DNA from 2 places in the Steroidobacter sp. genome. Region 2 is predicted to be linked to the other one. Evidence: riboswitches for the same ligand, from Rfam matches in the RefSeq annotation. Region 2 holds a riboswitch; the other holds the start of a gene.
The links. Region 2 has a riboswitch for cobalamin ahead of cobD (threonine-phosphate decarboxylase CobD). Riboswitches for the same ligand answer to the same signal wherever they lie in the genome.
Positions count from the first base shown of each region.

Region 1: it holds a riboswitch for cobalamin, as region 2 does, so the genes downstream of both, VGD45_RS24510 (TonB-dependent receptor plug domain-containing protein) here and cobD (threonine-phosphate decarboxylase CobD) in region 2, are expected to answer to the same signal.

Region 1 covers NZ_DASWTF010000039.1:34,169-38,977, forward strand. The annotation lists gene cobD (threonine-phosphate decarboxylase CobD) at 1-1,089, opposite strand, end outside; gene VGD45_RS24510 (TonB-dependent receptor plug domain-containing protein) at 1,089-3,047, opposite strand; cobalamin riboswitch at 3,166-3,365, opposite strand; gene VGD45_RS24515 (DoxX family protein) at 3,387-3,854, opposite strand; gene VGD45_RS24520 (hypothetical protein) at 4,031-4,288, shown strand; gene VGD45_RS24525 (DUF3379 family protein) at 4,327-4,809, opposite strand, start outside.
Region 2 covers NZ_DASWTF010000041.1:161,711-166,519, reverse strand. The annotation lists gene VGD45_RS26075 (tetratricopeptide repeat-containing sulfotransferase family protein) at 1-221, opposite strand, end outside; gene VGD45_RS26070 (P1 family peptidase) at 328-1,527, opposite strand; cobalamin riboswitch at 1,645-1,831, shown strand; gene cobD (threonine-phosphate decarboxylase CobD) at 1,947-3,005, shown strand; gene VGD45_RS26060 (arginase family protein) at 3,234-4,148, shown strand; gene VGD45_RS26055 (TetR/AcrR family transcriptional regulator) at 4,224-4,809, shown strand, end outside.

The DNA of each region.
Region 1 (4,809 bases), on a different contig from region 2:
CACCTTCAGCGCGTCGGCGAGGCGTCGCCAATCGTTCGATGCGAGCGGCAGGCCGAAGCGTAACAACGTGCTGTCGTAATCGAAGGGCCGAGCCAGAATGCCGTGTGAGATCAACTGCGTGAATCGAGCACGCGCGTTCGGAGCGCGAGCCAATCGGTACAGCGAAGTTCCGCCGACGATGGTCATCCCGCCGCCGATGAGCAACTTGTCCAGCCGCTCCGCGGCGCGGCTCAATCGGCGGCGAGTTTTTTCAGCCCACGCGTTGTCCGCGTAAGCCGCAAGTCCAGCGCGGAGCGCGTCGGCCGAGATCGGCCAATCGCCCAGTACGTGACGCAGTTGAGTGGCAATGGCGGCAGAGGCGATAACAAAGCCCAACCGCACGCCGGCCAGTCCATAAAACTTTCCGAACGACCGCAACACGATCGTGCTGGGCGCGCTAGCACTGCCTGCGAGCGCCGCGACGCTGTGCTGTGGTTCCAGGTCGGCAAAAGCTTCGTCGACGATCAGCACGCCGCCGCTCGGGTGCAACGAGTCATGCAACGACTGCAACTGCTCTCGAGCAAGCACGCGCCCATCGGGGTTGTTTGGATTGACGACGGTCATCGCTGTCGCGACATCGCCGCCGCCAATTCTGCCGGGCGCGGCATCGCGCCCGCTCGATGCGCTGTTCGCGACGGCCCGCGCCATCAAGTCCGCGTCTGCGCAAACCTGCGTTTCGATTCCGGCGCGAGACCAAGCGTCTGCATGCGAGCTATAAGTCGGACCAGCGACAACGGCCGCAGCCATCTTCATCACATACGGCAGCAGTCGTAGTGCATTCTCCGTCCCGGCGGTCGCCACCACCCGTGAAGGATCATCGACGTTGAAAGCCGCGGCGGCCACGGATTCCAATCTCGCCAGCTCGGTCGGCTCAGGCAGACGATTGCGCTCGCGAGCCGAAGCTCGCGGCGCTGGGTACGCCGATGGATTGATCCCTGTGGACAGATCGATCCACGGCTGCGGCACGTTTGGAAACAGCGAGCGCGCGACGCACAGCCGACCGCCGTGATGGGCAAATCGGCCGGCTGCGATATCGGCGCCGCTGTTCATCAGAACCGCTGCCGGACGCCGCCGTAGTACGTGCGGCCGGGCGTGCCGTACTCAAAGACGGTTTCGTACTCGTCGTCGAACGCGTTCTCGATCCGGCCAAACACCTCCAGCGAATCGCTGACGGCATATGAAGCGCGGAAGTCGAACAGTGTGTAGCCGTCCAAAATGATCCTGTTGGCGGCATCCTCGAAGCTGCGGCCAGCATGCTGTACGGCCACTGTAGTCGTGAGGCCGATGGGCCAGTCGTAGCTCAGTTGCGCATTGGCCGTTTCGTTCGGACGACGCCGCAGCGAGCGCCCGAAGTTTGCAGTGCCGCGCGCAGTGTTCTCCGTCTCCATGTTCGTGTAATTCGCGGAGAGGACCAATCGTTCGGTGAGCTGCGCATTCAGTGCGAGCTCGACGCCTTCCGCATTGGTCTTTTGCACGTTCTCGTAATAACCGTCCGGTTTCGCCAGGCATTCCGGCGTGGTCACCCGGAAACAGGACACGAAGTCGATCATGTTGTCCGTGTCGCGGTCGAAGTAGGTCGCCGATACGGCCAGTTTCGAATCGAAGAAGCGTTGCTCCACGCCGGCGTCCCAGCTGTCGGCCTGTTCGGGCTCGAGGTTCACGTTGCCGTACAGGCTGTACAGCTGATACAGCGTGGGCGCTTTGAAACCTTCGCCGTAGCTGGCGCGCAGAATGGTGGAAGAAGTGGCCGACCAGGCGACGGACGCGCGGTTGGTGGTGTTGCCGCCGAACGTGTCGTGATCGTCGTGGCGAACGCCCGCGCTCAACGTCACAGCGTCGATCGGCGTCGCAGTAATCTGTCCATACACGCTGTCGATCTGCACATCGTCCGCGACTGGCGTGGGATTCGGCTCGAACTCCGTGGGCGACGCGGAGCTCATGTCGGAACGTTCCGATTCCAGGCCGACGATACCAGTGAGCCGATCGGAGACGCGCAACGTGCCCTGATATTCCCAGCGCTCGTTTTTGCCACTGGCGTCGAACGTGAGCGGCACGGTCGAGCTGGGATCGAAATTCTGGCGATCCGTGTCCGTGTAAGAGAAGCCGATGCGATTCTCGAAGCGTCCGTCGAACGCGGAGATATTCAAGCCCGCGTAGCTCGCCAGCTCTTCGGTCTTGTCGTGCTCCGGCGTATCGGTCAAGTCGAACAGCGGCGCTCGGAAACCGTCGTACTCCGAGCGTCCGTCGCTCCAGGTCGAACGCACTTCCGCGGAAATATTCTCAGTGAGATGCAGAATGCCGCGCACGTTGAAACCGACGTTGCGATAACCGTCCTGCTCGCGACCGCCACGTTCACGGCTGAACGCGGAGATTCCATCGCTGGTCAAATAGCCGCCGGCCACTCGCCACGCGAAGCGATCGCCGCCGGCCTGAGCATAGCCGCGAACGAACGCGCTCTCGTGAGTCCCGCCTTCTACCGCCAGAGATCCGGACAGCGGGCCTTCGGGCGTGGGCGTGACGATGTGAACTACGCCGCCGATGGCCTGGCTGCCCCACAACGTGGATTGCGGGCCCCGCAGCACCTCGATGTTTGCATACTCGGTCGCGATCAGATTGCCGAAGTTGAAGCCGCCGCTGGCTTGCGACGGATCGTTGACTTTCACGCCGTCGATGAGCACGAGAGTTTGATCCGTCTCCGCGCCGCGAATACGAAGCGCCGTCGTGGCGCCAAGCCCGCCGTTACGGGTAACGGTCACGCCGGGCGTCATTGCGATCAGATCGGAGAGGGCCGTTTTCTGGCTGCGGCGCTGTTCCTCCGCAGTAATCAACGTCACCGAATCGCCAACGCGTGCGGTTTGTTGCTGGATGCGGTTCGCGGTGACGACGACGTCCTCGACGTCGTCATCGACACCGGCGGCGCTGGCTGACAACGCCGGATGCAACAGCAAGGAAATGGAAATGGCGAGAAGACGAGAAGAGGCCCGATGGGCAAAGCGATGGGTGGACACAAAAGGCTCCGCGGCAAGTTACAAACCGCACGGGCTGCAACTCGAAACGCGTCGCGACCCATGCACCGGTCGCCTCTACAGGGAAAATTCCCGCTCTCTCGGCACACCCCGGCCGATCGATGGACGACGGCGGCAAGCAGGTCTCCTGGCTGGTGGCTGAAGTCCTCGCGTCACCTTCCCGGCGGGCCCGTTTCCGTCGGCCTCGCCAGTGGTTTTTTGACGCGCGGCGAACCACTTACAGTTGCGGGGGCAGCCCGGGCTTCACACCCGAGTTCCCTTTGAATCCCCTGATGGGGAACTTGTCGCGCGGCGCGAGGATGCGGTTCGGGCGGGCAATCGTCAAGCCCGGCCTGCCCGCCGCCGGTGCAGCCATTGGTCCAGCGACCACGGGCCCGGGCCATAGATGGCCAGCACCAGCAGGATAAACCCCCAGAAGTAATGCTGGCCGATGGCGGCCGCAAAGCCCTCCTGGTACAGAACGTGCGCATAGGAAACGACCGCCAGCACGTTGACGGCCTGCAGGCCGAGCGCGCTGATCCGGCCAAACAGGCCGAGGATGAGCAGGGTGGGGAACACCAGCTCGCCCGCGGTGCCGGCGATAGCCGCCAGGTGAGGCGAGAGCAGCGGCACGCGATATTCGTATTCGAACAAGGCGATCGTGCTGTCCCAGTCCGACAGCTTGAGATAGCCCGATTTCAGGAACACCCAGCTCACGTACACTCGCGAGGCCAGCGCGAACGGCGCCTGGAGTTTGTCCAGCAGGCGCGCCCACGTGCTGTTCGGGTCCATCAAAGCGTCGCTCAGCATGTTCAGCTCCGGTAAGACAGTGTCAGGCTATAGACCGGTGGCGTGGCTGGCTTATTACTTCGCCAGGATGTAATGCAATGGCGACCGGCCCGGTCTGGTGCGCTAGATGCTGTTCGCGGCATCGCTGACGATCCGTTTCACCGCATACGTCCAATAATCATCGAGGAGAAAGATTCATGAGCACTCAAAAAGCCACTCGCGCCGCCATGGCTGCCGCCGCTGCATTGCTTTTCAGCAGCGTGGCGATGACCGCCAACGCGGCGGACGAAGCCAAAGTCAAATGCGAAGGCGTCAATGCGTGTAAGGGCCACTCGGCCTGCGGCACGGCCACCAATGCGTGCCAGGGGCAGAACTCGTGCAAGGGCAAGGGTTATTTGCTGATGACCAAGGCCGAGTGCGATGCGGCCAAGGCCAAGATGAAGAAGCCGAGCTGAGCTGATGTGTTTGGGGCGCTGGTTCGCCAGCGCCCATCTCACCGGTATTCCAGCGCGCTCAATACCGTCCACGCGACATCGTCCACCGGCACCTCCTTACCCAGCACCACGATCACGCCGCGCGGCGCGGGCACGATCATGCCTTCGAAGCCTTCTTCGTCGATTCGCTCCTGCTTCTGGGTGGGCGCATGAGGCACCACCAGCACGGTGACCGGTCCTTGCCCGGTCTGCACGACGAGATGTGGAATTCGCTGGCCGCGGAATTCACAGTACTGAGCGTATGAAACTCGCGCTGCGCCCGGCTTCAAACGCATTCGCGCTGCCGACATGATCTGCTCGAGGCGTGCTGCATCGACAGTTTCCGACGTGCGGACCATCGAGAACTGCTCGTGTTTCATGTGAGCGATGGCTTCTTGGGCGAAGCTTTCTCGAGGTGTCAGCAGCCACAGTGACATTGCGCCGACGAGCACTGTGACGAGCACGCTTGCGGCCATTCGCCACAAACGCGGCGCTGGCGCGCG
Region 2 (4,809 bases):
TCGTATGCGTCGGCAGGCCCTTGCTGACATTCGAGCGCTCGGGCAATCACCGACTCGGCATCGTCACGGCGGCCCAACTGCAACAGTATCGTCGCAAGCATGCCATGCGTCGGCTGGCACATGCGCTGGCCCGCCACGGCGGCCTGCGCCCACGGCAGCGCGTCCGCGAATCGACCCGCCGACATCAGTTTGTGCGCTTCGATCTCCGGATGAGATGACATGAGACGACCCGTGCGATGCTCGGGCTTCGATTCTTAACACGTCGCCGATTTGGTCGAAAACAATTTCGGGTAATGCCGCTCATAACCGCGTCTTATGAGCCGGCGGTCAGCGCCCCGCCTTACCTTCACGCTTCAGGATGGCTCGAACCTCATCGTGCGGCAGACCGTAGACTCGATGTCCGTCGCGGCCGGTCATGGTCTTCGCCGCAACCATGGCATTGAGGATGGCTTCCTCGGTGGCCTGGACCGCGCCCTCGAAGATCGAGTTCAACAGCGGATTCGGGTAAGCAGCGACCGAGATGTTGTCCATTTGTTGGCTGTGCAGTTGCGGATTAGCAGTGGAGAACGCGACGAAAATATCACCGGAGCTTTCGCGCCCGATGTCGCCCAGGCGACCCATCGCATGAGCTGGACGCTTGGCGAGACGCTTGAGTTGATGCGGCAACAACGGCGCATCGGTGGCGATCACCGCGATCATGGAGCCGTCGCCCGGCTTCTCGGCGCCTGGCTTGCACTCGGGCAATTTTTCAATTCCCGAAGGCTGCGAGCGGCAAGCAGCATAGCGACCCTTGAGCTCCTGGCCGACCTGCGCCCCGGCGATCCGCAGGTCCGCCTGCAAGCCGAAGTTACATTGGACCAGCACGCCGACGGTGTATTGCCCCACCGTGGTGGTAACGATGCGGGATGACGTGCCGATACCGCCTTTGAAGCCGAAACACACCATGCCGGTGCCGCCGCCCACGCTGCCTTCGGCGACCGGACCGGATTTGGCGATCTGCAATGCATCCAGCGCATGCTCGCGCTTCACGTGGAAGCCGTCAGTGTCGTTGAGGAAGCCGTCGTAGGTCTCCGCAACCATCGGCGTGAACCAGGAGCCCGGCCACTTCTTGTCCACGATCCAGCCAACGACAGCATCGCGCACCACGCCGACGCTGTGCGTGTTGGTGATCATGATCGGCCCGTCGAGATAACCGCGCTCCTCCAGCCAGATCGTGCCGGTCATTTCGCCCGCGGCATTGCTGGTCTCCCAGCCAGCGTACACCGGCGCGGTGGAATCTTTGCCACGAGGAATGATGGCGGTAACGCCGGTACGCACCGGCCCCTTGCCGCGCTGAAGTGCACCCTCGCCACCGATCAACGTCACCTGTCCGATTTCGATGCCCGCCACATCGGTGATTGCATTGAGCGCGCCCGGCTTGCCCGCGAGCGGGATACCAATGTCACGGGCGCGGGGTCCCTCCGCAAGCGCGGGGCTCGAAGCGGCGAACAAACAAACGAACAGCAGGGCGAGCTTGCGTCGATTCATTGTGTTCTTCCCCAGTGTCAGGTCGATCGATTGTGCGTGCTCCTCGACCGGCCGGCCATAAATTTCCTTGATCCCCGCCATACGAATTCATTGATTGACCCTCGCACGCCGCGCCAGCATGCTTTGCGCACGTCGAGTTCCCACCGTGGTGGGATTGAAACGGGAACCGGGTGCGATACCCGGGCTGCCCCCGCAACTGTGAGCGGTATGTGCCGCGCCAGATACCACTGAGCCTGTCGGCTTGGGAAGGTGGCGCTGGAGTTGAGCCGCGAGCCAGGAGACCTGCTCGGCGCAAGTCGTCCATTCATCGGCCGGGGTGCGCCGAGCGAACGGGAGTTCCCGAGTGACGACCGGTGTGGGTCGCGCTCGCGAGCGAGGCGATCCCATGGGAGTCGCTTTGCATTGGAACTCTACTCATCATGCGTTCGGTCGATAGCACCGGCGGACTCGCGCAGTTCGCGCCCGCTCCCTTCACTCAGCACGGCGGCCGTCTGACTGACGCTCGCTCGCTGTGTCCCGATGCGCCGAAGCCGTGGATCGATCTGTCGACCGCGATCAATCCGAATCCCTATCCGGCGCCACGCGCGAGCGCACAAGCACGCGCACGACTGCCTGAATTTCAGGAACTGCAGAAACTCGAAGCAGCCGCTGCCCGTGCTTTCGGTGTCGACAATCCCGAGCGCATTCTTGCGACTGCAGGTTCCGAAACCGTGGTGAGATTGTTGCCCCATGTGCTGCCATCGGTGACCGAGGCCAAGATTGTCTGGCCGACGTACACTTCGCACACGGATTCGTGGCAAAGGCTCGGCGTGCCTGTCGGACGTGTCTACAGCATCGAGCGAGCGTCACTCGCACCGGGCACGGTAGTCACACTCGTCAATCCCAATAGTCCTGACGGTTCCATCACCCCGCGTGAGCAGTTGCTCGAAGCTCACGACAGGATTGCCGCGCACGATGGTTATCTCGTGATCGACGAAGCGTTCGCGGATGCGGACCCATCCTGTAGCGTCGCTGATCTCGCGGGCACCGAACGCTATCCGCGCATCATCGTGCTCCGCTCCTTCGGCAAGTTCTACGGACTGGCCGGCGTTCGACTTGGATTTACGATTGCAGCGCCGGCACTCATCGCACGGATTCGAGCAGCGCTCGGCGATTGGCCCGTTGCCGCCGATGCGATCGCCGCCGGGCTTGCGGCGTACACCGACCCGCTGTGGGCCGAGCGCACGCGCGTTCGATTGCGAAGCGCCGCTCGCAAGCTCGACGCGTTATTGATTCGCAGCGGCTTCGACATCGTCGGTGGCGCCAGCCTGTTTCGACTGGCGCGGAGCGAACTCGCGCCGGCTCGCTTCAATCAATTGCTACGAGCGGGAATTCTAGCGCGACCGTTCAATCACGATATCAAGCTGCTGCGCTTTGGCCTGCCGCACGGTGACGCAGCGTGGCGGCGCCTGCGAGACACGTTGAGGGCCAGGCCGTGAACCCGAGATTCGCACTGCTAAAGCACACAGGGCTCGGTCCTGAATCAACCACCCCGCAAACCAGCGCTACGGCCGTTCGCTGGGTCGGCTGCTACGAACTCGCGCCCCCCGCCCCGGCCCGCATCCCGCTTTGTTCAATCCCGCCAAAATCGGATACACACACGCCGCCGGGAACATCTGCGCACGGTAGATGTTGTGAAACATAGCTTCAGACTCGAGGCAGCAGACATGCATGAACAAGTCCCGACTGCTCGCTATGCAATCCTGGAGGCCCCCTCGACGTTTGGTTTGCGCTCTAGTGGCGTCGAGCAGCTTCCGGCCGTACTGCTCGGCCATGGGTTGGCGCAACGGCTGCGCGCTCGCGGGGCCGGACATGTCGAACCGGGCGTGCCGCGTAGTCCGGATCGCGACCCCGAAACCAAAGTAATGAACGCTGCCGCCATCGCCAGCTACACCAGGAAACTCGCGGATGCCGTGGGACCGCTGTTGAGCGACGGAGAATTTCCGATCGTGCTGGGCGGCGATTGTTCCATCGTTCTAGGCACTGCACTGGCGCTGCACCGACGCGGCCGGTATGGATTGCTGTTCATCGATGGCCAGGCCGACTTTTTTCAACCGGAGGCGGATCCCTACGGGGAAGCGGCATCGATGGACCTCGCGTTCGTCACGGGGCACGGACCTAGACTTCTTATCGACTTCGAAGGTCGTTCACCGCTCATCAAGCCGACCGATGCCGTGGCGTTTGGCTTTCGAGACGCTGAAGATCAAGCTGAATACGGCAGCCAGCCGCTGCCGAAGGAGCTGCGGTCATACGACCTGCCGACGATTCGCAAGATCGGCATCACCGCAGCAGCGCGGGAGGCAATCGCACACGTGAGCAGGGCCGAGCTGGACGGATTCTGGATACATGTGGATGCTGACTGTCTCGACGACGCCGTCATGCCCGCGGTGGATTTCCGACTACCGGGCGGCCTGCAACCCGAAGAGCTGGCGACGGTGCTGACGATGGCGCTCGCCAGCGGCCGCGCCGTCGGGCTCGAAGTCACCATCTACAACGCCGCATTGGATACCGATGGCCGCGCCGGAAAGGTCCTGGCCGATCTGCTTGTGAACGCGCTGGCAAGGCCAGTGGCAAGCGGCTAGCCCGACAGTTCTGTAATGCTTGATATAGAAAGGCTAGAATCATCGACCAGCGAATTCCTCCGCATATAGAGATCGATGCAGAAATCCGCGCGAACACCTCGCGTGAGCGAGCAAACACCAAGCCAGGTACGCGGGCGCCCACGAGCATTCGATAGAGAGACCGCGCTTGCTCGAGCTACACGCGTGTTCTGGGTCAAGGGCTATCAGGCGACTTCGATGGCAGACCTCACCGAGGCTATGGGTATTGGAGCACCTAGCCTGTACGCGGCATTTGGCTCGAAAGAGGCCCTCTACGCCGAGGCAATTCGTCATTACAGAGATAATTACGAGGGACTCTTCTGGACAAGATTCTATGCCGCGCGCACAGGGCGGGAAGCGATCGAGTGCCTTCTGCTGGATTCGGCCGCAGCCCTGAGCGGAGCTCGTGGCGACATCCCGAATGGATGTATGGTGGCGCTCTCATCTGTCGGGAGCGAGGGCAATGAGCAACTCGGCGAACTGGTACGTGCGGCGCGCGCCGGCGGATTGGACCGAGTGAAAGGTCGTCTGCGACAGGCGGTTGCGGACGGCGAGCTTCCGGCGTCTGCCGACCTCCACGCACTCGCTCGCTTTGTGCAAACAATCCAGGTAGGCATGTCGATTCTGGCGCGCGACGGCGCAA